Regions from separate parts of the Paenibacillus sp. FSL R7-0652 genome, predicted to be linked through region 1. Evidence: riboswitches for the same ligand, from Rfam matches in the RefSeq annotation. Region 1 holds a riboswitch; each other region holds the start of a gene.

Region 1 (7,542 bases):
ACTTGAGATGAAGAGCCTAGGCTCTTGGATGGGAGTGGCGATCGGGTGAGCAGCAGGATGACAGCGAGAATAGCAAATAAAAAGTGGTGGACCGGGGCGCTGGCCCTTGTCCTGGCATTTCCGGTACTGCTTTCGGGGGCGATAAGTGCTCCACAGACAGTTGAGGCGAAGGCAGCCATTAGCGCGAAAGTACAGAAAGTAAAAGCAGCAGGACGCAGTTTTAGCGTGCAGACCGTTTCGATTCCCAAAGGTACACCGGTAACCGTAGGACTTGCGAAGAAACAGGTGGGTCAAACCGCGACTTTGCCATCCATTGTAAAAGCGTACGGTGCACAGGCAGCAATTAACGGGGCTTTTTTCGAAGCCTATCACGGGGCACCTGATCCTTACGGGATGTTAATAGCAAACGGAAAAGTTATACATATAGGAAGATATGGAACATCGATTGGCTTTAAATCCGACGGATCAGCTGTAATGGATTCGCTCCAAGTGAGTTTGACGGGCACGGTTACGGATACGAAGGGAAAATCCCGCAGCTGGTATGCGACGTTTATTAATCGCACACCTTCAGCAGATGCAAGCATCTCGATGCTGTACACTCCGGAGCGTGGAGCGAACGTTGGATTTAAGGGAGGTACCGCAGTTGTCATAGAAAAGGGCAAAGTCACCAAAAAAGTTCCTAATACAAATGCGGCCATTCCCAAAAATGGTGCTGTGCTTGTCTTCACAGGCGGAGAGAAATCCACAGCAGACCGTTTCACTGTAGGTTCTACCGTAGAGATGAACTACAGATATACCAATGCATCTGGTCAGGAGATTCCATGGCAGGATGTCGTGACTGCTGTTGGCGCTGGTCCGCGTTTGATTAAAGACGGCAAGATTGCTGTAAATCCCGCAGGTGAAGGGTTCAAAGATCCCAAGATTCTGAATGCGTCCGGTGCAAGAAGTGGAATTGCAATCATGGCCGATGGTTCAGTGATGCTTGCTACCGTATCAGGTGCTACAATAAAAGAATGGGCAGCCATCATGCAGAAGCTGGGAGCTAAACAGGCAATGAATCTGGATGGGGGTGCATCATCAGGCATGTATGCAGGCGGCAAGATGCTGACCTCTCCAGGGAGACTGTTAAGCAATACCCTCGTATTCGGTGGTTCTGTTCGATAAAAACGGATAGCAGGAGGTATGACGCGGCATGACATCTATACCTGATCTGATAACAGAAAAAGACGGTACAGCCGTCCTGGCGATTAATGTAGGGCAGCCTAAACCACTGCCTGGTCAGAAGCGTGAAGTGTTGAGCGGTATCGTGAAACATCCGGTCTCTGTCCCCGTATTTCTATCCTTCACTGGCATGACCGGGGATGGGCAGGCAGACCTTGTGAATCATGGCGGTCCTGATAAAGCTGTTTGTGTATATGACTACAGCAGGTATTCAGCCCTTGAGCGATTGATGGACCGTAAGCTGGATTGGGGAGCATTCGGAGAGAATCTGACCGTTACTGGCTGTAAGGAAGAAGAGGTGCGCATTGGTGATGTATTTGAAATCGGAGATGCGCAGGTCCAGGTCAGTCAGCCCAGGCAGCCGTGCTTCAAGCTGAGTGCAAGATATAATTATAAGGACTTGCCTGTCTATTTTCAGGAAAGCGGTCATACAGGATTTTATTTCAGAGTGCTGCAGGAGGGAGAAGTCGGCCCTGCACCACGTTTCAAACGAGTCCAGACGGATGCTGCATCGATGACAATTCTAGAGGCTAATCGAATTATGCATCAAGGGAAACAGGATGAGGAGGGAATGCGGGCTTTGTTATCTGTGCCTGCACTATCGGACAGCTGGAAGCAGTCATTACTGAAACGGCTGAACAAGCTTGAGCGTAACTAAACCATTCTACAGGAATGCTGCTGTTCTATTGGGCCAGCGGCATTTCTTCTTCTAAATCAACAGGGGAGTGAGACCAACATGACAGTTTTAGGTGCGATTGAAGCAGGCGGAACCAAATTTGTATGCGGCATTGGGACAGAAAGTGGAGAGGTTCTGGAACGAGTAAGCTTTCCTACAACCACACCGGAAGAAACGATGGCTCAGGTTATTTCTTTCTTTGAAGGTAAAGGTGTTGAAGCACTGGGTGTAGGTTCGTTCGGTCCGATTGATCCAATTGAAGGCAGCCCAACATATGGTTACATTACCACCACACCGAAGCCGCATTGGGGACAGTACAACATGATTGGCAAACTCAAGGAACACTTTGATGTACCCATGACATTTGACACCGATGTGAACGGAGCTGCTCTGGGCGAAGCCACTTGGGGAGCTGCACAGGGACTGGACAGCTGTCTGTATATAACAGTAGGTACAGGTATTGGTGCCGGAGCTGTGGTCGGCGGGAAAATGGTTCATGGATTGTCCCATCCCGAGATGGGTCATATCATGGTAAGAAGGCATCCGGAAGATACATACGAAGGATTCTGTCCGTTTCATGGGGATTGTCTTGAAGGTCTTGCAGCCGGTCCAGCTGTTAACAAACGCTGGGAACAGCCAGCCTATGAACTGCCGGCAGATCACAAAGCGTGGGAGATTGAAGCCCATTATCTTGCACACGCTCTGATGAATTACGTGCTGATTCTGTCCCCTCAGAAAATTGTGATGGGCGGAGGCGTAATGAAGCAGGAGCATCTGTTCCCGATGGTTCGCGGAAAACTGCAGGAACTGCTTGCAGGTTATGTGCAGCATCCTTCACTTCATGCCGGAATAGATCAGTATGTTGTTCCACCCGGTTTGGGAGACAATGCGGGGTTGTGCGGTTCATTGGCACTGGCAAAATTGGCCTTGTGCAAATAACGCTTCTAGGATTGACGAATTTTACCAGTGTGGTATGATAGGAGTAGCAGTATAGTACGATTAATGAGGAAGCACCTCTCTTGCAGCCATTTTGCAGGAGGGGTGCTTTTTCGTGCTGTTTGGAAACAGAGAATATTTCATTAATCGTACAGGCTGAAATGTAAAAAGGAGGGAATGGTAATGGAAGTTATTTTTATGAACAAATTATCCAGAATGTCAGAGCACACTGAGGAAATTGCCCAGTTATGGATTGGCGAGGAGGAGAGCATCTGGCATTTGGGGTGGAGCCGATATGAAGCAGGGGACCGGGAGGATACGATCTGGTACGAAGGGAATTCATGGGTGGAACTGCTGCATATATATCGTCATCAGCTAGCCATGAGAATGAGCGAGGGCTACCGTCCGCTGCTGCATGGATTATATGATGAAAAAGATGATTTGAAGCAGCGCAGTTATGCGGGCCAGCGATTGCATTGTTTTAGCGAGCTGTATGGTAATGAACAGTTATATGATGATCTATGTACATGGCGACGGCAGAAAGCCGCCAGTGATCGGAAAGCTCCGTATTTTGTCGCAACGAATCGTCTGCTGCGTCTGATCAGCGCTTTTGTTCCGCAGACGATGGACGAGTTGATACAGCTTCCTGGCGTAGGGGATAGCAAAGCTGCGGAATATGGAATGGAATGGCTGGAAATGACAAGTGGCATTGAAAGATCAAGATCTTTTCCGCTGGACTGGGTATATACCGTATTGAGAGAGGACGAGTACGAAAGCTGGTTGTACAAACAGAAAGAGCAGAAATACAAGCAGGAACTGGACAAATTCGTTACACGTAAACATGTGCTGGAAGGAATGAAAGAAGGACAGACTCTGGAAGAGATTGTGAATCGCTCCGGTCTATCCCGCAGGGAGTTAATCGAACTGCTGGAGGCACTGGATCTGGAAGGGTACGACACAGATTCGCTGCTTGACGTCGAACTGGCCGTTATGCCTGAAACGGAACAAGAGGCAGTATGGAATGCCTATGAGGAACTGGGAGATGCGTTTCTGAAGCCTGTATTACATAAAGTGTATGGAGGAGAGCGTCCGGAAGGAGGGAGCCTGGAACAGGTCTATGAGCGATTACGTATGATTCGCATTCGTTTCCGCCGACACGCCGAAACCGAACGCAATGCAGGTTAGTTGGAAAGCGTTCAGAAATACACAAAAGCCGTAAAGACCAAAAAGACGAAGTCGTTCCGGGAAGGAGCGCTTCGTCTTCAACATGTATTTTGTGTCATAAGACGGATACTGCGGTCATTTCAGATCCAGTCTTTTTTGCGGAAAATAAAGAACATCGTCAGGCCGAGCGTAATCATCAGGCCAATCACCGCATAATAACCGTATTTCCAGTGCAGCTCCGGCATGTTATCAAAGTTCATTCCGTATATTCCGGTAATAACGGTCAGCGGCATGAACACGGTCGTGATGGCTGTAAACACCCGCATGATCTCGTTCGCCCGGTTCGCAATACTGGATTGATAAGCTTCTCGCAAGTTGCCCATCAGATCGCGGTAGGTTTCGAACGTTTCTGATATTTTTACGGCGTTCTCATAGATGTCACTGAAGTATTTCTGCAGCTGGTCATCAATGAGACGCAGATCTTTTTTGTTTAATGTATTGATAACCTCTTTTTGAGGTCCCAGTACCTTCTTCAGCCATAAAATCTCGCTTCGCAGCCCGATAATTTCATTCAAATGTGACTTTTTGGTATGCATTAGAATGTCTTCCTCAAGCTTTTCAATGCGAGCTTCAATTCGGTCACCAACAGTAAAGTAATTATCTACGATCAAGTCAACCAGCAGATAGAGCAGACGGTCGGGACTGCTGATCTCCTGTTCCCACAGGATCGGCTTCAATGTACGCAGTTCACTGACCTTCTGTTTGGTTACACTGATGATGAAATGTCTGCCGAGAAAGAGATTTACTGCCCGCAGGAATATTTCTTCATCATCAAAACGAATGCTGTTAATAACAATAAAATAATGATTTTCATAAATTTCGATCTTTGGGCGCTGCTCCTCATCACTCAAGCAGTCTTCCACAGCCAGATCATGCATGGAGAACAGAGGCTGCAGTACAGCCAGATCGTCCACATCCGCATCAATCCAGTAGAATCCTTCCGCTGGCGGAGTCAGCGCTTGCTGAATATCGTCCACCGGGATAAATACACCATTGTTAACCAACCGGATTTTCATGTTATCTACTCCTTCTGCACCCGCCGTCTTGGCGGATATCATCATTAATATGGGCGCAAAAGAACAGATCAGCCGGTCGGCAGCGAAGCCTGATGTATAGGTCTCCGCTTGCTTGCGTTCATCAATCTATAATCAAACGGAAAGAAACGTCCCGCTGCCGACATGCTGATGTCAATTCTCTATGCAGTTGTTCGGAATTCGACTGCCAGTTGGGCCTCGGGTCGCCATCCATTTAATATGTCACCTCTCACATAAGGGCTTATAAACACTTGTCTAGTATACCGCTGGTCCAGAGTGCTTTCAAGCGCAAAAATGTGTCTATTTCGCGCCCTGAGGCAGTGTATGACAAGGGACGATAAACGGTTACAATTTCAGGCTCGAAACCAAGCAACTGCATCTTGACGTGAGGACAGTAATGTTTTAAAGTAAAAGTTAATAAATTTGAATTAAAATTGAATACAGCGAAATCTTATCAAGAGTAGGTGGAGGGACCAGCCCGATGAAACCCGGCAACCGGCGATATACTGCACGGTGCTAATTCTTGCAGCGACCAAGCACTCCCGTAGTGCTGTTGTAACTGAGAGATGAGAGAGGCGCATATCTATTTACATATGACCTTTCTCGGAATCCGAGAAAGGTCTTTGTTATATGCCCAACTTCTCAGCAGTGATTTTCGCGGCCAATGTAATCTATGAACAAGGAGGAGTCAACTCACCATGCCAATTAAAATTCCGGACACACTACCAGCCAAAGAAGTGCTTGAAGGGGAGAATATATTCGTCATGGACGAATCATCTGCATACAAGCAGGATATTCGACCGCTCCGCATTGCGATTCTGAACCTGATGCCTACCAAAGAGACAACCGAAACGCAATTGCTCCGTTTGGTGGGTAACACTCCAATTCAGGTTGACGTGGTATTGGTACATCCCAAATCCCACACTTCCAAGAACACGTCCCAGGAATATCTCGATCTGTTCTACAAAACATTTGACGAGATTCGGCACCGTCGTTTTGACGGGATGATTATTACCGGTGCGCCAGTAGAGCAGTTGGATTTTGAAGATGTGAATTATTGGGAAGAAATTCAGGAGATTTTTGAATGGACCAAAACGAACGTGACCTCGACTATGCATATATGTTGGGCCTCACAAGCAGGTTTATACCACCATTTTGATGTACCCAAAGTTCCCTTGGCTGAAAAGTGTTTTGGCGTATTTCCACACACGATCAGCAAACCCCATGTTCCGCTGCTGCGTGGATTTGATGAAGTGTTTAACGTTCCCCACTCTCGTCACACGGAGGTAAGAAGAGAGGATATCGAGAAGAACGATAAGCTCGACATTTTAGCTGAATCGGAAGAAGCAGGCGTATTCCTGGTTGCGACCAAAGACGGCAAGCAAATTTTTGCTACAGGACATGCCGAGTATGACCCGTTCTCATTGAAATGGGAGTATGACCGTGATGCTGCCAAAGGAATGGATATCGCACTGCCGAAGTATTATTACCCTAATGATGATCCTAGCCGGATTCCTCCGGCAACATGGCGTGCGCATGCTAACTTATTATTCTCTAACTGGCTCAATTACTATGTGTATCAAGAAACACCTTACGATATTGGACCGCAAATCTAATCGAGATTACAGGAGGATGCAGTAATGGAAGATAACAAGTTGAAAATTGAAAGCCGTTTAGCACAAATCGGGTCCATCAATGAACCGGTCACCGGGGCCGTGAACTTTCCGATCTATCAATCCACTGCGTTCCGTCACCCAAAATTGGGACAAAGCACGGGATTTGATTACATCCGTACAACAAATCCGACGCGCAAAGTGCTTGAGGAAGCCGCTGCTGCTCTGGAGTCCGGTGATGCAGGTTTTGCCTGCAGCTCGGGTATGGCCGCGCTGCAAACAATCTTTGCGATGTTTAGCCAAGGGGACCACCTGATTGTTTCCCTGGATCTGTATGGTGGTACATATCGCCTGTTGGAACGAATTTTGTCCCGGTTTGGTGTAACTGCAAGCTATGTAGATACGAATGATCTTACAGCGCTGGAAGACATCCGTCAGCCGAATACAAAAGCGGTATTTATCGAGACACCAACGAACCCGCTCATGATGATTACGGACATACAAGCTGTTGCTTCTTGGGCCAAAACACACAACTTGCTAACCATCGTGGACAATACGCTGCTGACCCCATTCTTCCAGCGTCCGATCGAACTTGGCGCAGATATCATCATCCATAGTGCGACCAAATATCTGGGTGGGCATAATGATGTGCTTGCCGGATTGATTATTACCAAAGGGGAAGCCTTGTCTGAAGAGATGGCCTTCCTTCATAACTCCATTGGTGCCGTGTTATCACCGAATGATTCCTACCAATTGATGAAAGGCATGAAAACACTTGCCCTTCGTATGGAACGTCATGAGTATAACGCGCTTACCATTGCGAAGTTCCTTCTGGAGC
Region 2 (7,542 bases), 2.9 Mb from region 1:
TTACATCGCGCCAGCTGTTCCATATCATTTAAGCGATTGGAAGGATTTTGTCATACGTGCCCCGCTTAACATGATGAGAAGACGTCCTGACATGATGAACCCAATTGATGAAGACCGGAAGGAATAGTTGTATTTGCGAAGGTTTGGTGTGCAGTGCAGTTCCCAGCGCTTTGATACAGTTTAAGTTCGATACAGTTCGCAGAAGGTCTGGAGGTGTTATTGCAGTGAATGACTCCCAAGTTAAAATCAGCACCACACAGGCGGTAGTTATTATCGTCAATTACATGCTTGGTGCAGGCATATTGACGCTGCCGCGAACAACCAGCAAAGCGGTTGGGACACCGGACGTCTGGATCTCCATCATTCTTTCGGGGCTTATTATTACGGGTGTTGGTATGATTTTGGTGACTTTATGCCGAAGATTTCCGGGAAAAACAGTGTTCCAATTCACTCGTGAAATCACGGGCCGCTGGATTGGTTACATCTTTGGCTGTGTCACCATTCTGTATTTTATGGTGATTGCAGCCTTCGAAATCCGGGTGATGGCTGATGTTACCGGAATGTATCTATTGGAACGTACACCTACCTGGGCCATTGTAATGGTGTTTATGTGGATTGGCATCTATCTGATCTCCGGAGGACTTGCGGTCATTGTGCGTGTGTTCGAGGTCATTTTGCCGATTACCTTGGTTATCTTTGTCATGGAAATTTTACTAAGCAATCAGCTGTTTGAAATCAGTAATCTGAGACCCATCCTTGGCGAAGGATTCATGCCTGTCATTAAAGGACTGAAACCTTCACTGCTTTCGTATACAGGTTACGAAGTGATGCTGGTCATTACGGCATACATGCAGAACCCGAAAAAAAGCAATAAGGCGATGACATGGGGGCTGGGGATATCTACAGCGATCTATCTAATCACGGTAGTTATGGTCGTCGGCAGTCTGTCCCTCGACGGGATTAAAACGAGAACTTGGCCGACACTGGATTTGGTTCGTAGTTTCGAGATTCAAGGGTTGATTTTTGAACGCTTTGAGTCGTTACTGCTGGTTATATGGATTTTGCAGATTTTCTCTACCTTTGCCATCACGCACTACTGTGCTTCGGTGGGAATTCGTGATCTGTTCAAAGCTAAAAAGATGCGCACCATTATGTACGTACTTCTGCCGTTCATCTATTTGGCAGCCATGATACCTAAAAATGTATATGAAACCTTTGCACTTGGTGACATGCTGGGCAATGTGTCTGTCGTGTTGTTTGCTATTATGCCCCTGGTACTGCTGCTGCTGAGCATTATTCGCAAAAAAGGAGGTAAACAAGCATGATCTCACTCCGTATGTGGCTGCGTATCATCTCGGCATTATTAATTCTCAGTCTGATCTCGGGATGCTGGAGCAGCCGGGAGATTGAAGAGTTGAGTCTGTATGTCGGTCTCGGAATTGATGTTGGAGAGGAAACCGAATTTGAGAAGATTATATCCGCTCAGGGAGGACGCTATCCCAAAGAAGACAATGTCACGGCAACCGTTCAGATTGCTCCAGGGAAATCCAGCGGTCAGCAGAGTGAACAGGGAGGTTCACCTTCAGCGGGGAAATCCTCTTACTCCAACGAACGACTTACGGGGGACTCCATGCTTCAGATTTTTCGTCAATTTTCCCTGCGTAGAGATCGTCCGCTTATTGGACATCATCTGAAAGTGATCGTCATCTCCAAGGATATCGCTAAAAAATTCGGGTTGAAACAGCTGCTTGATTTTGTGCTCCGGGATAACGATATTCGCCCAAACTGTCTTGTGCTGATCAGTCATCAACGAGCATTGGATGTACTCACATCGAGAGATCCTTCCCGGATTCCAGCCTTCTATCTCACGGGAATTATGAACAACTCCTATATATCCAATAAAATATTGGAGCCTGTTTCCCTTGCCAAACTGGATGCACAGATGCAGTCCGGGTCCAGCTTCCTGCTGCAAAATGTACTCAATGCAGAGGGAGAGGATAAGTTTTCCGGGGGCAGCATATTTGCAGCTAAAACAACGAAATTTGTGGGAGAGCTCAGCCAAACCGATCTTGAGGCTTTGTCATGGATTATTCCCGATCAACACGGAGGTCTCATAAAGACATACAGTAAAGAAGGCTTCACGATTCTTTATGAGATTAAGAAAAAAAAGATAAAAATCATTCCAAAGGTGGTCGGAGGCGACATATCGTTCCACGTCAAGGCAGAGTCCGAAGGCTGGTTAATGGAGGACTGGCGTGCTCCTGAAAAAGAAGAGAAGGGAGCTTATTTGAAGGAACTGGAAAAGGATTTTGCCAAGATCGTGGACCAACAGATTGACCAGATGCTTTACAAACTCCAGCATACCTATAAGGCTGACGTTGCCGGTTTTCGGGACAGCATCCGCATCCATTACCCCAAAACATGGAAGAAGGTTAAAGACAACTGGGATGAGGTGTTTGCGACAGTGCCCATTACGTATGAGATCAAAACGAGTGTGGTGAACCCGGGATCTTCTACAGAATAATTTGATGCATGTATGACTGTACGGAGATGCTGGTATTTAAATGTTGACACATCAGGCGTCAATCGATATAGTTATACAAAATCATTTTCTTATCCAGAGAGGTGGAGGGACTGGCCCTTAGAAACCTCAGCAGCAGATCTGAAGGATACTGTGCTAATTCCAGCGGGTGAAAGCCTGATAGATAGGAGCGTTTGTTTTTATTTGTCAGCAGCGGCGCACTCTTCGGAAAGAGTGGGTCTTTTTTGTTTGTTCTGGATGAAGAAGCAGGGAGCAGGTCATATGGAGAACAGCAGCGATAAAGGTCAATTTCAGCGAAAAATGAAAACAAGGCATGTGGTCATGCTCTCCCTTGGCGGCGTCATCGGAACTGGGCTGTTCCTCAGCTCGGGGTATACCATTCAACAGGCCGGACCCCTTGGAACGATTCTGTCTTATCTGATTGGCGCATTGGTGGTCTATCTGGTGATGCTCTGCCTTGGCGAACTGTCAGTTCATATGCCCGAGACAGGAGCATTCCACAGTTATGCAGCCAAATATATCGGACCAGCTACAGGGTATACTGTGGCATGGCTTTACTGGCTCACCTGGACCGTGGCGCTGGGTTCGGAATTCACAGCCGCCGGGCTGCTTATGCAGCGCTGGTTTCCGTCCGTGAACGTCTGGATCTGGAGTGCACTGTTTGCCTTGATGATATTCCTGTTTAATGCGTTCACGGTCAAACTTTTTGCAGAATCGGAATTCTGGTTCTCCCTGGTAAAGGTGATGACGATTATCATCTTTATTATTCTTGGCGGGGCCGCCATGTTTGGTATCATTCCCATGGCGGATGCTGCACCGGCTCCGTTCTTCTCTAACATTACCGCATCAGGGTGGTTTCCCCATGGCGCGACTGCAATTCTGATGACGATGCTGGCTGTCAATTTTGCCTTCTCGGGTACGGAACTGATTGGAATCGCCGCAGGTGAGACGGAAAATCCGGAAAAAACGATTCCGAAAGCCATCCATACCACGTTGTGGCGCCTGATCATTTTCTTTATCGGGACCATTGTCATACTGTCTGCATTACTGCCGATGTCGGATGCGAGTGTGCTGGAAAGTCCATTTGTGGCTGTCATGGAGCGGGTTGGTGTCCCGTATGCGGCGGACATTATGAATTTTGTCATTTTAACGGCAATTCTGTCAGCGGCCAACTCGGGACTGTATGCTTCCTCACGGATGCTCTGGTCACTGGCAGATAAAAAGACGATTTCTCCATGGTTTGCCCGCCTGACGAAAAGCGGAGTACCGTTCAATGCGCTTGTGCTCAGCATGGCTGGCGGCGCCTTGGCTTTACTGTCCAGCATCATTGCACCCGGGACGGTCTATATTACACTTGTCTCCATCTCGGGTCTTGCGGTAGTGGCGGTGTGGATGAGCATCAGCGCATCCCAGTACATGTTCCGCAGACAGTACCTTCGGGAAGGGCATGACGTGAAAAATCTCGTTTACCGCACGCCGCTGTATCCCATAGTACCTGTCGTTTCATTTTTGTTGTGTCTGGCTTCTTGTATAGGTATAGCTTTTGATCCGACGCAGCGGATTGCTCTGTACTGTGGTATCCCATTTATTATTTTATGTTATATCGTGTATTATTGGACGGATCGTACGAAGAAGAAAAGAGGGCTGACTTCATGAATCAATCACAATCACAACAACAAACGGATTCCATAAATGGCATACAGCAAATTCTGAACGAATATCCGGTCATGATTCTGGATGGTGCGCTGGCAACGGAGCTTGAACAGCATGGTTGTGATCTGGATGACCCGCTGTGGTCTGCACGTGTGCTGCTGGAGAACCCGGATGTCATCGTGCAGGTGCATGCTGATTATTTCCGTGCTGGAGCAGATTGTGCAATCACCTCCAGTTATCAGGCATCCGTAGAAGGTTTCCGCAAGCGCGGAATCGAAGAGCGACCTGCACTGGACCTGATTCGCAAAACGGTAGAGCTGGCTGCCCAGGCGAGAGATGAGATGTGGGCAGAAGTACAGGCCAGTGGAGCGGGCACCCGGCGTCCGAAGCCGATCGTTGCCGGTTCTGTTGGCCCTTACGGTGCCTATCTGGCGGATGGTTCGGAGTATGTGGGACATTATGGCGTATCGGATGAAACGTTGGCGGCACTCCATCGTCCGCGCATGGCAGCGCTGATTGAAGCGGGAGCAGACATCTTGGCCTTTGAGACCATCCCTTCACTACAGGAAGCACGGGTGCTGGTCGAACTGCTTAAAGAGTTCCCGGATGCGTATGCCTGGCTTTCTTTTTCCTTAAAAGATGGAACAAGCATCAGCGAAGGAACACCGCTTGAGGTATGTGCACAAACCTTCGGCTCCGAGCCGCAGATTGCGGCAATCGGCCTGAATTGCGCTCCGATGGAAGTGGTCACGGAAGCCGTCGGTATACTGCATCGTGCCAGCGATAAACCTGTGATCATATACCCGAATTCGGGTGAGATTTACGATGCTGAGACGAAAACATGGAGCGGCCAGGGTTCCTGCAGCAGTATGAAAGATTCATCTGAGGCATGGGTTGAGGCAGGTGCCCGAATAATTGGAGGATGCTGCCGTACCACACCGCATCAGATTGGCGAACTCGCGAAAAAGTGGCGGGGCCAAGGCTAGGGATAAGATAAGAATTAGGAATTTGCCGTACAGGGCGAGCAGAAGGATATGAATATAGATAAGAACAGAAACAGCCCTTCCTATCTGGTGTGATAGGCAAGGGCTGTTTTAGGTTGTTATCCCTGCAAAGGCCGTAATTGCTACACATGTTCGAGATCATCGATCGGTTCATGCTGTCTCGATCTCTGGTACTCTGCCGGAGATACGCCAAAATGCGCCCGAAACACCCTATGGAAGTAAGAGTAGCTTGCAAAACCGCAGGATTCAGCGATATGCTCCAGTGTCATTTCGCTGTATTTCATACGCTCCAGGGCTGCATTCAGACGGATTTCAATAGCATACTGGATCATGGTTTGATTATAGTGTTCCTTGAATAAACGCACGGCCCGGGACAGACTGAGTCCGGCATAACGGGCAGCCTCCTCCAGTTTAAATGTAACGGTGGCATGTTCTTCGATAAAACGCTTCAGCTTAAGTGCTGAGGAGACGGCCCGGTCCGTCTGGATATTCTCCGTAATGGCCCGGTCAATGTACAGGCATAACCCCCGCAGCAGTGCATCCTTCAGCTCCGCGTTCTCTTCCAGCGGCCCGCGCCGTTTTTCCAGGAGCATATTGCGCCACAGGCTGATTAATTTGTCATCCAGACCAATACGACTTACGGTCGGACGCTGCTGGCGTTTCCACCACTTTTCAATCCAGCGCCCTTCACAGAATAGATAGTAGTCACCGCTGGACAATCGTCCTTCCTTATGCGGTTCATCTACGACAAGGCGGTAATCATCCCCGGGTTTAAGCAAAAGCAAATCACCGCTGCTCATGCGGAATTCCTCTTCCTGTACATATACTTTGCACGAGCCTTCCGTCTGCAAGCGGAACAGATAGGTGGACAGCTCGCCTTTCATATTATGGGTGAATGCCTTGTAATGATAGGAGTAGTCACAGATCAATACGGATGTGTCCAATGTATCCAAAGATGTCGCCTCCCATACGCTCGCGCTGTTAACCAGCGGATGATAGTGCTGCTCATGTGCAGCCATGCCAGAATTCATGAGATAAATCAGGGTCGAAATAAAATTTGATCAGATAGTTCATGTTCTGACTATATTGTATATGTTCATTCTAGCCTGTTTTGCGTTAGGATGATACCAGATAGAGCAATGCAAGCAAATTTGAGAGCAGAGGAGTATCTGTCATGAAAAAATTGAACATTGGTTTGCAACTTTTTACACTCCGTGATGAAACTGCAGCAGATTTTCGTGGTACACTGCGCAAAGTGGCCGCGCTTGGATATGAAGGCGTAGAATTTGCCGGATATGGCGACATTCCAGCAGAGGAAATGAAAGCGCTGCTAGATGAGCTTGGTCTGAAAGGTTTCAGCAGCCACGTGTCCCTTCATGCGATGCGAGAAGACCTGCAAAAACAAATCGACTACCTGAAAACGATTGGTGCACAATATATGATCTGCCCATATCTGATGCCGGAGGATCGCCCGGACAATGCAGAGGGCTGGACAAAGCTGTTTGAAGAACTGCAGCAGTATGGAGCCGAAGCGGCAAAACAAGGTTTGATCTTCGGTTACCACAACCATGACTTTGAATTCCATGGTCGGGTTGGGGACGCAAATGCTTTTGATGCCATGTTTGCTCAAACGACACCTGAAGCAGTACAAGTGGAAATGGATGTATGTTGGGTTCAATTTGCGGGACAAAATCCGATCGAGTATATTAATAAATATGCGGGACGTTTGCCGCTGCTTCACTTGAAAGATTTCAGTAAAGACGAGCAGGGTCAGATGAAAACACTGGAGCTTGGACAAGGCGAAGTGGATCTGCCGGCCGTGATTGAAAGCGCAGCACATGCAGGTGTAGAGTGGTTGATCGTCGAACAGGATGTATGTCAGAATCCGCCGCTTGAAAGCGTGGAGAACAGCCACAACTGGCTGAAACAAAATTACCTGAACCAGTTCTAAGAAGTTAGATACTTAATGCGTCTATTTAAACTGAATCTAATCGTCAAAGGAGACTTTTGTACATGAGTAAAATTAAAGTTGCTGTATTCGGTTGTGGAGCCATCGCTCAGCGCAGACATATTCCAGAGTACGCTGCCAATGAGAACGTAGAACTTGTCGCATTTGCTGATCCGGTTGTGGAGCGGGCGCAGGAAATGGCTGAAATGTACGGCGGTAAAGCGTATTCCAGTTATGAGGAATTGCTTGCAAACGAAACAACAGTAGAAGCGGTGAGCGTATGCACACCGAACTATCTGCATGCACCAATGACGATTGCCGCTGCCAATGCGGGCAAGCATGTGCTGGTTGAGAAGCCGATGGCGGTTTCCACTGAAGAAGGCGAGCAAATGATT
Region 3 (7,542 bases), 3.2 Mb from region 1:
GAAAGCAGACCCGATCTGAATATTAGTATCCTGGATCGCGGTGAGCGCGTATTATCTGCATTCCCTCAACGTCTCTCTGCTTATGTTCACGAATGGTTCAGCGAGCATCAGGTTGAGGCCCGGGGACATATCGCCATTTCACGGGTGGAGCCAAACGCGATCTACAACCGCGATGAACAGATTCAGACCGATGCTGTTGTATGGACGGCAGGCATCCAACCTGTCAAAGTCGTTCAAGACCTTGATGTAACCAAGGACCCTCAGGGCCGTGTCGTATTAAACGAATATTATCAAATTCCGGAGTATACCGATGTTTATGTCGTCGGTGACTGTGCCAGCGTGCCTTATGCACCAAGCGGTCAGGCTGCAGAGGTTCAGGGTGAACAGATCGCTCATATTCAGCATGCTCTCTGGAAAGGCGAAAAGCCCAATCCGCAGCCTCTGAAGCTTCGCGGCACACTCGGCGCGCTAGGCAAAAAGGCTGGATTTGGGCTGATGGGCAAAACGTCCATGATGGGACGTGTGCCTCGTATTTTGAAAAGCGGTGTGCTCTGGATGTCCAAACGCCATCTCGGTTAGTCGAGATCCAGCGCGTCCCAGGCATCCGCTTCAGCTATTTTGGCGAGAATGGCGTTATATAAATCCTCTACTTTGTCCGTGGCGACCACTTCACCATTAACCAAGGCAAAAGGTGTCATATAACATTGACCGCAATTGGTCAGACAGCCGTATTCAATCACATCATAGTCCGGATTTTCATCCAGCTGATCCATGACTTCATCGGTGCCAAAATGCATATTGTTAGCACAAAATTCAATAATTGGTCTCATTTCAGTTCACCTGCTTTGTTTGACCATTTTAATTTATGGTCGTTTGTAATATAATAAAGGGAGGAAAGGAGTTGAACAATATGAGCGAAAACGCACAAAGCACCATGTATGATGAGGTATCTGATGTGCTTGATAAACTTCGTCCGTTCCTGCAGCGCGATGGCGGTGACGTGGAACTGGTCGACGTGGAGGATGGCATCATTAAGCTGAAACTGGTCGGTGCCTGCGGCAGCTGCCCAAGCTCCACCATTACCTTAAAAGCCGGGATTGAACGTGCCCTCCTCGAAGAAGTTGAGGGTGTACAAGAAGTTGTACAAGTATTCTAATCAATCCTTCACGAAATAAAGATCAGAGAGCCTTTCGCTTCGAAGAAGCGGAGGGCTCTTTTTTTTGATGCTTTATTAAATTGTAGGCCGAATGGGATCAAGCCCTCCAGACACATCCATAATGTTACCTGTAATGAAATCCGAATGATCCAGGCACAGATACGTAATCACTCGCGCAATATCTTCTCCGCTGCCAGGTCGTCCTCTCGGCGTTTCCTTATCCGTGATGCCTGCAATGTCATCGATTGTTTTCTCTTTGTTCGCACCGCGTATATCTCCAGGGCATACCATGTTCACTGTAATCCCATAAGGCGCTTCTTCCACGGCAAGAGTTTTCGTAAACGAAACCAAACCTACCTTCGCAGCAGCATAGACAGCACGATGAGGCCAAGATCTTGCTTCACCCGCATGACTGAACCCAAAATGAATAATACGGCCCCACTGCTTGCGGCGCATCTCGGGCAGGACGAGCTGATCCAGAATCATCGGTCCAAGCAGGTTGCCCTGCACCAGCATCTGCACTTCTGCTTCGGAATAATCTGCAAAGACCCGGCGTTCCCGCACGAACGGACCGGCGTTATTCACCAAAATATCAATATGTCCCAGCTGCGTTTGTACTGCATCAACGAGCGCGTGAATCTCTTCTGCTTTCGATATATCGGCCTGAATGGCTGTACAGCGAACCCCTTTGGCAGTAATCTGAGCCTGCAGTGCTTCAGCCTCCAAACGGCTGTGCACATAATTAAGCGCAATGTGGCATCCCTGATCCGCCAGACTGAGGGCCGTCATTTTACCAAGACCTTTGGCACTTCCCGTTATGAGGGCAATCTTTCCCTTCACGTTCATCCCCCTCTTCAAAGAGCAGTCACTCATCCAGTATAAAAGATTTATCTCCCTCTCACAACTTGCAGCCCGAAAGCAGTTCACAAATGGTAATCCAACCCAATAAGAAAGCCCCGCATGCTCTTTGTAAGAACATGTGGGGCTTATAAGTTATGATCTGAACTTCACCTTAAAATGCAGGTTCAACTGCTCCTTGGTAACGTTCTTTAATAAATTTTTTCACCGTTTCGGAATGAAGTGCTTCTGCCAGTTTTTTGATCGCATCTGCATCTTTGTTATCGTCACGGGATACCAAAATGTTGGCATAAGGGTTTCCCTGCAGGTCTTCAATCAGCAAAGCGTCTTTAGACGGATTGAGGTTTGCTTCCAGTGCATAGTTCGCATTGATAAAGACGAGATCGGCTTCATCCAGCTGACGAGGCATCATGGCTGCATCCAATTCAATGATATCCAGATTTTTAGGGTTTGCTGTAATGTCCTGTTTGGTTGATGCGATGTTCGTATCGTCTTTGAGTGTAATTAGACCTTTTTTCGCCAGCAGCAGCATTGCGCGTCCACCATTGGAAGGATCATTCGGAATGGCTACTTTGGCGCCATCTTTCAGTTCATCCAAAGATTTGATCTTTTTGGAGTAGCCGCCAAAAGGTTCAACATGAACCGGAGTTACAGCAACCAGATTAAAACCGCGCTCTTTGTTCTCCGTGTCCAGATAAGGCTGGTGCTGGAAGAAGTTCGCATCCAATTTACCATCAGCAAGCTGTTGATTTGGCTGCACGTAGTCATTAAACGTCACAACCTGCAGGCGAATACCTTGAGCTTCAAGTTCAGGTTTGATGCTTTCCAGAATTTCAGCATGAGGTGTAGGTGAAGCACCAACTTTCAATTCGACGGTACGCGGAGCGCCTGCGGAGTTATCCGCACCACTGTCCGATTTCTTGTTGTTGCCGCAAGCAGCAAGCACTGCAATCAGCATTAGACTCAGAAGCACAATAGACCATTTTTTCATCTGTAAAACCCCTTCGCATTATATTTTCATCTATCTGTTTATTTCCTGGTGAAATAGATAACCAGACGATCGCCAACCATCTGCAAAAGCTGGACCAGAATAATCATGAACACTACGGAAATGATCATAATTTCATACTGGTAACGGTAGTACCCATAATTGATCGCCAGTGTTCCCAATCCTCCACCGCCAACCATACCCGCCATAGCTGTGTAGGATACCAATGTAACGATCGTGATCGTAACTCCAGCTAGCAAGCCAGGTAAAGCCTCGGGCAGAAGTACCCGTCTGACAATCTGTCCTGTGGATGCCCCCATTGCCTGTGCCGCTTCAATGACACCGCGATCCACTTCACGAAGTGTATTTTCTACTAGACGGCCAAAATACGGAGCGGCCGAGATAACTAGAGGTGGAATTACACCTAACACTCCGGTTGCAGTACCCACTAATGAACGGGTGAAAGGGATAATTGCAACAATTAATATGATGAAAGGTACAGAGCGCAAAATATTTACAATGACGGACAATATGATGTAGGTTATTCTTGATTTTGCTGATGCCGAGCGGCTCGTCATAAACAGGATTACCCCCAGCGGGAGACCTAGAATAACGGTAAATAAACCTGCTGCCGCCAAAATCTGCAGGGTTTCAATGGAGGCCGTGCCAACCTCTTCCCAGCGTACTTTGGAAAAATCCATTATCGCAGCACCTCCACATCAAGTCCTTCTGCGGTTAATTCAGACAAAGTCTGCTCAATCGCAGGGAAGTCACCCTCAAAACGTACCGTCAGCTGCCCATAAGGAACCTGCTTGATCGTAGAGATGGTGCCCTGCAGAATGGCAAAATCCACACCCGTTTTGCGAACGGTTCTCGACAAAATCGCTTCATACGTTTTATTTCCAAGAAAGGATACTTTGACTAGTTTGGAAGATACGCCTGTTGGCAGTTCGGTTCCGGCACTGTTTAAGACCGTTTCTTCGAGTGCCAGTCCGCCTTCGCTGTCACGTGAGACGAAATCCCGGGTAATCGCATGCTGCGGTTTCAGGAACACTTCTGTCACGGGTCCTTGTTCCACAATGCCGCCTTGGTGAATGACCGCCACCCGATCGCAGATATTCTGAATGACATGCATCTCATGTGTAATAAGTACTATGGTCAAGTTGTACTTTTCGTTGATATCCATAAGCAGCTTCAGTATCGAATTCGTTGTCTGCGGATCAAGTGCCGAGGTTGCCTCATCGCAGAGAAGTACACTCGGATCACTTGCCAGAGCTCTCGCTATACCTACCCGCTGCTTCTGTCCGCCAGACAGCTGTGCCGGATATTTACTGCTGTGCTGCTCCAGACCAACCAGTGCCAGCATTTCCTTCACCTTGCGATCAATCGCTTCCTTGGGGGTGTTCACCAGTTTTAACGGGAAAGCAACATTATCGTAAACCGTTGCAGAAGACAACAGATTGAAATGCTGAAAGATCATACCAATCCTGCGTCTTTGCTGCTGTAATTCGCTTTTACTCAGCTCGGTCAGGTTAATGCCATCGACCCAAACCTCACCCTCGGTCGGCCGCTCGAGCAAGTTGATACAGCGAATCAGCGTACTTTTCCCCGCACCCGAGTGACCGATCACACCGAATATTTCACCTTTTTGGATATTCAGATTGAGTTCTGACAACGCTGTAGTTGTTTTCCCGCGTTTGCCATATGTTTTGGTTAATCCAACCAGTTCAATCAATAGTACTGCTCCTTCCCCATCACCTACATATATCTTTACCCGAAGGAAGGGAAAACTCCCCTTTTAGCACAAAAAAAGAGCCCTTTGCAGATACAAAGACGGCTCTTCACGTGAAATGACCTTCTCATCTGCCAAAATCACACTTCATGATTCTGTAGGAATTAGCACCTAACACCTGAAATAAGAGACATTAAAGTCCATCATCGCAGATCGGTTGCCGGGCTTCATCGGGCCTGTCCCTCCGCCACTCTCGATAAGAGAAATATACAGTTGTAGAATTATATAGGTTCATGTAGTTCATCATATATAATGAGCGAACTGCATTAAATGCTTAATTACAGACACGATTCCATGTATGTTTCGATCTGAAACTCAGTATAGTCAAACTATTCCGATTTGTCAAATGGTATTATTTTCGGAGTCTGTCATGCCATTAACGTCTCGCACCCTGCTTACGCCAAATTTTATTGATGTATCGATACGCTGTATGCAGCGTTTCACAGACCATATCCACACCCTGCTGCATCTCAAGCAGATGCTGATCCAGATCCTCCAGCTTCACCTTCCCCTGCATCGTTTGATGCAGCTGCCACAAATCATCCTGCATCTCAGAATTCATATAATGTATCTCCATATTACGCCGCTTACGCAGACGGCTCATCGGTTCACGGTATTTATCCTTAATCTGAATGAGCTGCAGTGCCAATGCATGATGCTCCCGGTGATAATCAAACTGCCTCAGAACGGTATAATACGAGAAATGCACCTTCGTTTTGGACGTATTCAATTGAAAAATTTCATTTAATACGGTGCCCAATTTGTCCAAAATCGCGAAACATCTTATGAACGCGTCTTTGTAAAAATAAACATAACGAGCATACTCCGCTTTTTCCGCTGCACTCATATCTTCCGTGGAACCGGCCACCACTTTTTGACGAAAATGGGCTGCAGCAAAACAGCTCTGCTCCAGTTCATCCAACGAGGAGATCAGTCCTTGAGTCCATACATACAATTTCCGATAGTCATGATTCGGGTCATGATCCACATGCATCTGCCGCTCAAAAGATTCCAGCGTAAATGCCATAGTATCCATAGCTTCCTTCAATAATCCCTGATTAACCCGGGGCTTTTCACCAAGTAAAGTTCGCAGCATAGATGCCCTCCTCTTTCTCGCTGATCCTACAAAATATATATCGTCACAGCTGATCAACTGCTGAAGGCCGAAGCAAAAGTTCCCGAATTCCATCATCATTACAGCTTCGTTTAGGTTGCCCTGCAGCCTCAAACATCAAACAAAAGTCCACCTATCCAATGATGTACATCACCGGATGGTGGACTTTACAGCAAAATCCAGTACAGTTATTGATGCATTATACAGCATCACTATTTGTAGCGAAAAAACCTTTTAGAACCGGTTAACCGGTCGATGGAGCTTGTACACAAGGAAACTCATATAGGTCAAAATCCCGAAGAGTATGGCAATGTCCAGCATATGTGCCAGCGCCACAAACATGTAAACCTCTGGGCGGCTGATCGTCCACATCATGAACATACCGATGACCACTTGTAACAGAATCAAGACTACAGATAGTACACCAAGTGTCCGCAGTTCACGGTTATCAGGGTGTTTACGATAAGCAAAATGCCCCAGAATAGCAATAACAATAACAAGTGATACAGCTGCCAGACGATGGGCAAACGCAACAGCTACCCCGCCGGAGAGCTCTGGAACGATCTGTCCGTTACAAAGGGGGAATCCGGAACAACCTCCGGCTGAGTCCGTATGGCTCACGAATGCTCCGGTATATACCACCAGGTACGTATAAATAGTTGAAAACCAGACCAAATTGCGGAATCCCCTGCTGACGCGAGGATATTGGTTCAGACGTTCCAGACCTCCATATCTCGCTTCCTGCCGAATCCCGAGAGCCATCATTAACGAACTTGCGAAGGCAATTAGCGCGAATCCAAAGTGAAGGGCCATGACCGCCGACGATTGCGAGAATACAACCGCAAAAGCCCCCATAATTCCCTGAATGATGACAAACAAAAGCGTTAGGAAAGAGAACAGCTGCAGATCCCGGCGCTGCTTGCCAAATCGTAAGAAGGCCACAAACGAAGCGATGGACAACAGTCCTGCCAGTGCACTGACTGCACGGTGGGAATATTCGATCAGAGAGGCAACAGTATGAGCTGGCACGAGTTTTCCGTTACATAAAGGCCATTGTGTACCACAGCCAAGGCCCGATTCTGTTTTGGTTACGATCCCGCCGCCAAAGGTAGCCAGGAACATCACAAGACAGGTTAATACGGTTAACCATTTAAACAATGTTAAGTGTTTCAATTTTTTCTCACCCGCTGTTGGTTTAGATTGGCGAAAGGAATTCTTCGCTTGATGATGTTATTAACTTCATTGCTTGAGTACAAAATCAGCTGCATTGTTTATCCGGTACTTGTATGCTGCTTAGCAGCACTAGTACGATACTTATGCAGTGCTTGTTCTGCACTTTGACACTAATTTCACAACTAAATTCATTATACCGGATAAATTCCTCATTGACGCAGCGCTTTGTGACAAAATGTTAACGTCTGATACCATTTTGACCCGCAGGTCATTATACTAAACTCTTGGAAAAATTTGAAGGGATTTCGATACGGCAGCATACGGCCGCCCCCCCCTTTTTCATGAAGCCGAGCCCAGCCGTTCCTGAGAGCTGCATGAGATTGCACTGCTCTATAAGGCTGGCAGATTTATATTATGTAAAAATTGTGATTGTCTTATTAGAACAGAAAAGGCTGTCTTAA

Evidence for each region. Region 1 has a riboswitch for S-adenosylmethionine ahead of metA (homoserine O-succinyltransferase). Riboswitches for the same ligand answer to the same signal wherever they lie in the genome.
Region 2: linked by a shared signal. The riboswitch ahead of mmuP (S-methylmethionine permease) and the one ahead of metA (homoserine O-succinyltransferase) in region 1 are both predicted to bind S-adenosylmethionine.
Region 3: linked by a shared signal. The riboswitch ahead of MKY97_RS23765 (methionine ABC transporter ATP-binding protein) and the one ahead of metA (homoserine O-succinyltransferase) in region 1 are both predicted to bind S-adenosylmethionine.

The regions. Positions count from the first base shown of each region.
Region 1 is NZ_CP152001.1:1,925,612-1,933,153, forward strand. It holds gene MKY97_RS08870 (5'-3' exonuclease H3TH domain-containing protein) at 1-49, shown strand, start outside; gene MKY97_RS08875 (phosphodiester glycosidase family protein) at 58-1,164, shown strand; gene MKY97_RS08880 (MOSC domain-containing protein) at 1,193-1,879, shown strand; gene MKY97_RS08885 (ROK family protein) at 1,958-2,836, shown strand; gene MKY97_RS08890 (HRDC domain-containing protein) at 3,017-4,018, shown strand; gene corA (magnesium/cobalt transporter CorA) at 4,138-5,073, opposite strand; SAM riboswitch class I at 5,540-5,664, shown strand; gene metA (homoserine O-succinyltransferase) at 5,790-6,707, shown strand; gene MKY97_RS08905 (aminotransferase class I/II-fold pyridoxal phosphate-dependent enzyme) at 6,732-7,542, shown strand, end outside.
Region 2 is NZ_CP152001.1:5,715,821-5,723,362, reverse strand. It holds gene MKY97_RS25135 (spore germination protein) at 1-127, shown strand, start outside; gene MKY97_RS25130 (spore germination protein) at 225-1,325, shown strand; gene MKY97_RS25125 (Ger(x)C family spore germination protein) at 1,322-2,524, shown strand; SAM riboswitch class I at 2,611-2,712, shown strand; gene mmuP (S-methylmethionine permease) at 2,804-4,198, shown strand; gene mmuM (homocysteine S-methyltransferase) at 4,195-5,181, shown strand; gene MKY97_RS25110 (AraC family transcriptional regulator) at 5,322-6,143, opposite strand; gene MKY97_RS25105 (sugar phosphate isomerase/epimerase) at 6,374-7,150, shown strand; gene MKY97_RS25100 (Gfo/Idh/MocA family oxidoreductase) at 7,213-7,542, shown strand, end outside.
Region 3 is NZ_CP152001.1:5,413,295-5,420,836, forward strand. It holds gene MKY97_RS23735 (NAD(P)/FAD-dependent oxidoreductase) at 1-579, shown strand, start outside; gene MKY97_RS23740 (YuzB family protein) at 576-830, opposite strand; gene MKY97_RS23745 (NifU family protein) at 911-1,156, shown strand; gene MKY97_RS23750 (SDR family oxidoreductase) at 1,232-1,996, opposite strand; gene MKY97_RS23755 (MetQ/NlpA family ABC transporter substrate-binding protein) at 2,169-3,005, opposite strand; gene MKY97_RS23760 (methionine ABC transporter permease) at 3,044-3,703, opposite strand; gene MKY97_RS23765 (methionine ABC transporter ATP-binding protein) at 3,703-4,737, opposite strand; SAM riboswitch class I at 4,859-4,997, opposite strand; gene MKY97_RS23770 (Cthe_2314 family HEPN domain-containing protein) at 5,171-5,890, opposite strand; gene MKY97_RS23775 (heme A synthase) at 6,143-7,081, opposite strand.